One region of the Arenimonas aestuarii genome, then DNA from elsewhere that is predicted to be linked to it. Evidence: riboswitches for the same ligand, from Rfam matches in the RefSeq annotation. Region 1 holds a riboswitch; the other holds the start of a gene.
What was found. A riboswitch is a leader RNA that binds a small molecule or an ion and turns the genes downstream of it on or off. The one in region 1 is predicted to bind cobalamin.
Positions count from the first base shown of each region.

Region 2: it holds a riboswitch for cobalamin, as region 1 does, so the genes downstream of both, ACYVJH_RS07975 (TonB-dependent receptor domain-containing protein) here and ACYVJH_RS10290 (ribonucleoside-diphosphate reductase subunit alpha) in region 1, are expected to answer to the same signal.

Region 1 covers NZ_BAAGTW010000006.1:142,568-145,970, forward strand. Annotated here, with positions in the region: gene ACYVJH_RS10285 (amidohydrolase) at 1-909, shown strand, start outside; cobalamin riboswitch at 930-1,139, shown strand; gene ACYVJH_RS10290 (ribonucleoside-diphosphate reductase subunit alpha) at 1,308-3,403, shown strand, end outside.
Region 2 covers NZ_BAAGTW010000004.1:1,479,441-1,482,843, reverse strand. Annotated here, with positions in the region: gene ACYVJH_RS07980 (DUF1631 domain-containing protein) at 1-231, opposite strand, end outside; gene ACYVJH_RS07975 (TonB-dependent receptor domain-containing protein) at 335-2,149, opposite strand; cobalamin riboswitch at 2,281-2,464, opposite strand; gene ACYVJH_RS07970 (CPXCG motif-containing cysteine-rich protein) at 2,478-2,663, opposite strand; gene hemW (radical SAM family heme chaperone HemW) at 2,722-3,403, opposite strand, start outside.

The sequences.
Region 1 (3,403 bases):
TGCGGCCACGACGCGCACACCGGCATCCTGATGGGCGTGGCCCAAGCGCTGGCATCGGTGAAGGACGACCTGGCCGGCGAAGTGCTCTTCATCTTCCAGCCAGCCGAAGAAGGCCCGCCGGACGGCGAGGAGGGTGGTGCCGAGGAAATGCTCAAGCAGGGCATCTTCGAACGCTTCAAGCCCGAGGCGGTGTTCGGCCTGCACGTGTTCAGCACGCTCAACGCCGGCAAGGTGGGGTACCGCAGCGGCCCGACGATGGCGGCCTCGGACCGCTTCAACATCGTCATCAAGGGCCGGCAGACGCACGGCTCTCGGCCCTGGGGCGGCGTTGATCCGATCGTGGCCGCGGCCGACGTCATCGGCACCACGCAGACCATCGTCAGCCGGCGCCAGAACATCTCCAAGCTGCCGGTGGTGGTGAGCTTTGGCGCCATCAAGGGCGGCATCCGCTACAACATCATTCCCGACGAAGTCGAACTGGTGGGCACCATCCGCACCTTCGACGAGGACATGCGCCAGCAGGTGTTCGCCGACCTGATCAACGTCTCCGAATCCGTGGCGCACGCGCACGGCGCCACCGCCGTCGCCCAGGTGCCCGACACCAAGGGCAACCCGGTCACCGTCAACCACCCGGCGCTGACGATGCGCATGGTGCCCAGCCTGGAAAAGGTGGTCGGCGCCGAGAGCGTCGTCGAGATGGACCTGACCATGGGCGCCGAGGATTTCAGCTATTACGCCAACCAGGTCCCGGGCTTCTTCTACTTCGTCGGCGCCACCCCGCCCGACCAGGACCCGCTGAAGGCACCGTCGAACCACTCGCCCGAGTTTTTCCTGGACGAGCAGGCGCTGAAGGTCGGCACCCGGACGATGCTGCAGGTGGCGCTGGATTACCTGCACGAAGTGGACTGATTGACCAGCGACCCCGGCCACACTATCTTGTGGCCGTCGGTCCCGGGTGCCACAAGCGCTTGGGTTAATAGGGAAGCCGGTGTGACTCCGGCACTGCCCCGCAGCGGTATGTGGAAACGACCGCCGTCATCAAGCACTGGGACCTCGGGTCCCGGGAAGCGACGGCCAGTAGGAGAGGCGCCCGCCTCGCGTCCACGAGTCCGAAGACCTGCCGACAGCCGCGCGAAGCACGACGCGCGGTGACCGGCCCAGAGGTCTCCGGGGGGAGACGGCGCCGGTGTCGTGGCGGCGCGTCTCGGTCCCTGCGACACCCGTATTCCATCCTCCCGGTGCCTTGAACGCCCGCGTCGTCCTCCGAGGGAAGGGCGGCGGCCGTGCGCCATGCACCGGAGACCACCATGAACCACGAGATCCTCGACGCCCCCGCCGACGCCGACGCGCCGCAGTTCGCCCTCACCCCGCCCGCCGCCGCGCTGGGCATGACCGTCACCAAGCGCAACGGCCGGCGCGAGCCGGTGGACCTGAACAAGATCGTGCGCGCGGTCATGCGCCAGTGCGACGACCTGTATGCCGTCGATCCCATGCGCGTGGCCACACGCACCATCTCGGGCCTGTACGACGGCGCCAGCACCCGCGAACTCGACGAACTCTCCATCCGCACCGCCGCCCTGCTCACCGCCGAAGAGCCCGAGTACGGCCGCCTCGCCGCCCGCCTGCTGGCCGAATGCATCACCAAGGAAGTCACCGGGCAGGAAATCCACGCCTTCTCGCAGTCGGTGGCGCGCGGCCACGAACTGGGCCTGGTCAATGCGCGGCTGCTGGCGTTCGTGCAGGCCAATGCCCGCAAGCTCAACGACGCGTTGGACGCTTCGCTGGACCGGCGCTTCGACTACTTCGGCCTGCGCACGCTCTACGACCGTTACCTGCTGCGCCACCCGACCGCGCGCACGGTCATCGAAACCCCGCAGCAGTTTTTCCTGCGCATCGCCTGCGCGCTGAGCCAGGACGTGCCCGAGGCACTGGCGCTGTACCAGCGCATGGCCCACCTGGACTACCTGCCGAGCTCGCCGACACTGTTCAACGCCGGCACCACGCATGAGCAACTTTCGAGTTGTTTCCTGCTCGATTCGCCCGACGACACGCTCGATGCCATCTACCGGCGATACAGCGACGTGGCGATGCTGAGCAAGTTCAGCGGTGGCATCGGCCTGTCCTACAGCCGCGTGCGTTCGCGCGGTTCGCTCATCCGCAGCACCAATGGCCACAGCAACGGCATCGTGCCCTGGCTCAAGACGCTCGACTCGTCGGTGGCGGCGGTGAACCAGGGCGGCCGCCGCAAGGGCGCGGCCTGCGTCTACCTCGAACCCTGGCACGCCGATGTCGAGGAGTTCCTGGAGCTGCGCGACAACACCGGCGACGACGCCCGGCGCACGCACAACCTCAACCTGGCGAACTGGATCCCCGACCTGTTCATGCGCCGCGTCGAGGCCGACGGGCCCTGGTCGCTGTTCGATCCCAAGGCCGTGCCGGCGCTGGTCGACCTCTTCGGCGAGGCCTTCGACGCCGCCTACGAGCAGGCCGAGCGTTCCGGCCTGGCCGTACGCACGATCAAGGCCCGCGAGCTGTACGCGAAGATGATGCGCACCCTGGCCCAGACCGGCAACGGCTGGATGACCTTCAAGGACAAGTGCAACCGGGCCAGCAACCAGACCGCGAAAGCGGGCAACGTCATCCACCTGTCGAACCTGTGCACCGAGATCCTGGAGGTCACCAACGCCGAGGAAACCGCGGTCTGCAACCTTGGTTCGATCAACCTGGGCCAGCACCTGGGCGAGCACGGTTTCGATTTCGAGAAGCTGGCCGATACCGTGCGCCTGGCGGTGCGGCAGCTCGACCGCGTGATCGACCTGAATTTTTATCCGATCGAAGCCGCCCGTCGCGGGAACCTGCGCTGGCGGCCGGTGGGCCTGGGCTGCATGGGGCTGCAGGACGTGTTCTTCCGGCTGCGCTTGCCCTTCGACAGCGCCCAGGCCCGCGCGCTTTCGGCGCGCATCGCCGAGGACATCTATTTCCACGCGCTCGACGCCAGCTGCGAGCTGGCACAGGAGCGTGGCCGCCACCCGAACTTCGAGGACACCCGTGCGGCGAGCGGTGAACTGCAGTTCGACGCCTGGGGCGTGACCCCCTCCGACGCATCGCGCTGGGACGCCCTGCGCGAGCGCATCCGTGAACATGGCCTGCGCAATTCGCTGCTGGTGGCGATCGCGCCCACCGCCACCATCGCCTCCATTGCCGGCTGCTACGAGTGCATCGAGCCGCAGGTGAGCAACCTGTTCAAGCGTGAAACCCTGTCGGGCGACTTCCTGCAGGTGAACAAGCACCTGGTCACCGAGCTCAAGCAGCTGGGCCTGTGGACGCCGGAGCTTCGCGACCGCATCAAGCTGGCCGAAGGCTCGGTGCAGGGCATCGCCGAGATCCCGCCCGAACTGCGTGC
Region 2 (3,403 bases), on a different contig from region 1:
GACCAGGCGCTGCGCTTCGAGCCAGCGGGTCTGCACGATGTTGCTTCGCGCCTGCTCGGCGTACTTGAACAGCTGCTGCTCGAATTCATTGAGCATTCCCACCAGGGTGCGTTCGATTTCATCGGACGCATACTCGAGGATGCCGCCCAGCAGGCCGCGTACCCGATCCGGCAATGGCCGCGACGCCAGCGTCGGTGCCGACGCGTGCGGAGGTGGTGCGGATGCGGACATCCGTCTCTCCGATTGATTCCCCAGCGCGATTCTAGGCACACCCGGGCGCCCGCGCCTAGGGCCGGGCCACCCGCGACACTTGTGTCGCGGGTGGCCGGAAGCGCTAGTTCCCGCCGTTCCAGACCAGGCCAAGCACCCCGCTGCGGCCGGGGGTGTTGTAGCCCTGAACGAGGGTGTAGTCGCGATCGGTCAGGTTTTCGATGCGTGCTTCGAGCCGCCATGACGGAGACAGGGACCAGGCCAGGCGCAGGTGGGCGATGGCATATGCGCCGGGGTCTCCCCCGAAGTCGCGACGGGACGAGGCGTAGTCGCCGTCCAGGCCCAGTTCCAGCCCGTTGCCGAAACGGTAGCCGACGTCCACGTGGGCCTTGTGCCGGGCACGGCGCAGCAGCGCCAGCCCCGTGGCCTCGTCCTCGGTGTCCAGCCAGGCCAGGTTGCCGCCGAAGGTCCAGTCATCGCCGTCGAAGCGGTAATCGAGCTCGACGCCGTCCATGCGGGCACGGTTGATGTTGATGGCGTTGTTGGTGCCCGGGGCCGCGAAGGCGATCAGGTCGCGCACGCGGGTGCGGTAGGCGGAGAGCCCAAGCTGGTGCCCAACCGCCGGTGCCAGGGAAAGGCCGGCCTCCCAGGTTTCCGAATGCTCGGGGCGCAGGTCCGGGTTGCCGGCGAAACCAAAACCGCTGTCCGGGTAATAAAGCTCGTTGAAGTTCGGTGCCCGGAAGCCCTCGCCCCAGGACAGGCGCAGAAGCGCGTCGGCGCTGAAGTTCCAGCCCCAGGCCGCGTTGGCCGTGGTGGCGCCACCAAACTGGCTGCTGTGGTCGCGGCGCACCGAGAGGTCCAGCAACTGCTGGCCGAAGCGGCCGCCGTAGCCAGCGAACGCGGCGCGGCTGCTGCGGCTGCGCGAGAAGGTCTGGCCATCGAAGACGTTGGAGGAAATGCCTTCTTCGTCCTGCCAGTTCACGCCCAGGTTGAGCGTGCCCGAGGGGCCCACCGCCAGGCTGTTCACCCAGTCCAGGCTGGTGCGGCGGCTGCGGAAGGCGTTGGAGAAGCCCGACACCGTGTCCAGGTCCTCGCGGGCATGGCCCAGGGAGAGCTGGTGGCTCCAGTTCGCACCCAGGTCGCCGCCCAGGCTCAGGCCGGCGGAGCTGTTGCGGGCCCGGGTGTCGCCCTGGTCGAACTCGACGTCGGCATCGGTGGCCACGGCGCTGAAGGCCAGGCGCTGGTTGCCCAGCTGGGTGCGCCCGCGCAGGCCCAGGTTGACGTTGCGGTAGCCGTCGTCGTCCGGGTCGTAGCCCCAGCTGTCGGAGTTGGTGGCCGAGAAGCCGCGCAGCCGCTGCCAGCCGGCCGTCACGCCGAAGCCGCGATCGTCGTTACCAACGCCGGTGCCGGCGTTGGCGCCAACGCGACCGTAGCTGCCGGCGAAAACGCGGGCCGAGGCCGCCGAGGGATCGCGGGTGATGACGTGGATAACGCCGGCGACGGCGTCCGATCCCCAGATCGCCGCGCGCGGTCCGCGCACGATCTCGATGCGCTCGATCTGCTCCAGCGGCAGGTGGGCGAAGTCGAATACGCCCTGCCCGGTGGACGAAACGCGCACGCCGTCGATCAGCACCAGCGTGTGCGGCGCGTTGCCGCCGCGAAGGAAGACGGTGCTGGCGCTGCCGGGACCACCGGTGCGGGCGATGTCCACGCCGACCTGTCGGCCCAGCAGGTCGATCAGGGACGGCGCCTGGCTGGCTTCGATCTGCTCGCGCGTGATCACCGTGACCGAGGCCAGTGTTTCGGCGACCGGGCGCTCGACGCGGCTGGCGGTGACCTGCACGGCGTCCAGCGTGCGGGCGTCCTGGGCCAGGGCCGGCATGGAAAGGGAAAAAGCGATGGCCGCGCACAGCGCGCGACGTTGGCAAGGGGAAAACATGGTGGTGGAACCTCCTGTGGCGCTCACCCGCGGGTCGGGGCGCGCGCGGGGAAGGAGGGAGAACGCGCAGGGCAGGGGCCATGGCGTCGCCCCGTCGCCCACCGCGACGCGCCGTGTTGGCCGCCGGGCATGCCGACGGCCAGCCCCCGGCCGGTCTCCGGGCTTGCCAGTGGCGCGACGGGCGTCGTGCCGGACCTCCCGCCTTCCCATGCCCGGGGGCACAGTGGCTTGCTGGAAGGGTTGACTGGCCTACCGTTGCGGGGGCAGCGCCGGATTCAGACCGGCTTCCCGAGCACCTGGGGCGGGGGGATTCTAGAGCAAACCCGGGTCAGTCGTCGCGCCCGGCATCGAATCCGTCGAGTCGGCCGTCGCCGCCCACGTGCAGGCGCACGGTGATCGGCCGGCAACAGACGAAGCAGTCCTCGACGTACTCGGCATCGCCGGCCGACGGGTCGGCCAGGGTTTCGAAACGTTCGCCGCAGTGCGGGCAGGTGAGCAGGATGGTGTCGAGCATGGCGCCAGCCTGCCCGGTCGGACCTTAGTGCAGCGTGAGCCACGGGCCGGGTCCCGGGTCAGTCCTTCAGGAACAGGCCGATGACGTCGTTGGTGAAGCGCCGCCCGAGTTCGGTCGGCTGCCAGTGGCTGCCCCTGGCCTCCAGCCAGCCACGTTGCCGGGCCTGCCCGAGCTCGGCGGCGACCTGGTCGCGGCCCAGTCCGGTGCGCGACTCGAAGTCGGCCAGGTCGAAGCCTTCGACCAGGCGAAGGGCGTTGAGCATGTAATCGAAGGGCCGGTTGGCCGGCGCGATCGGGTCGTCACCGCCGATGCCGGCGGGCGTGCCGGCGTGGGCCAGGTAGTCGCGCGGGTTCTTGGGCTTCCAGCGCCGGCGGATCTCGCCGGTGGCGCCCAGGCTGATCTTGCCGTGGGCGCCGGCGCCGATGCCCAGGTAGTCGCCGAAGCGCCAGTAATTGAGGTTGTGCGCGCACTGCCGGCCAGGCCGGGCGTAGGCGCTGACCTCGTACTGGGCGTAGCCCGCGGCGGCCATGGCCTCGATGCAGCGTTCCTGGATGTCCCAGGCGCTGTCTTCGTCCGGCAGGCCTTCGGGCGGGCGGGCGGCGAAAGCGGTGTTGGGCTCCATCGTCAGCTGGTAGTGCGACAGGTGCGCCGGCTGCAGCGCGACCGCGCGCTCGACGTCATGCAGGGCCATCGCCAGGTCCTGGCCGGGCAGGGCGTACATCAGGTCGAGGTTGAGGTTG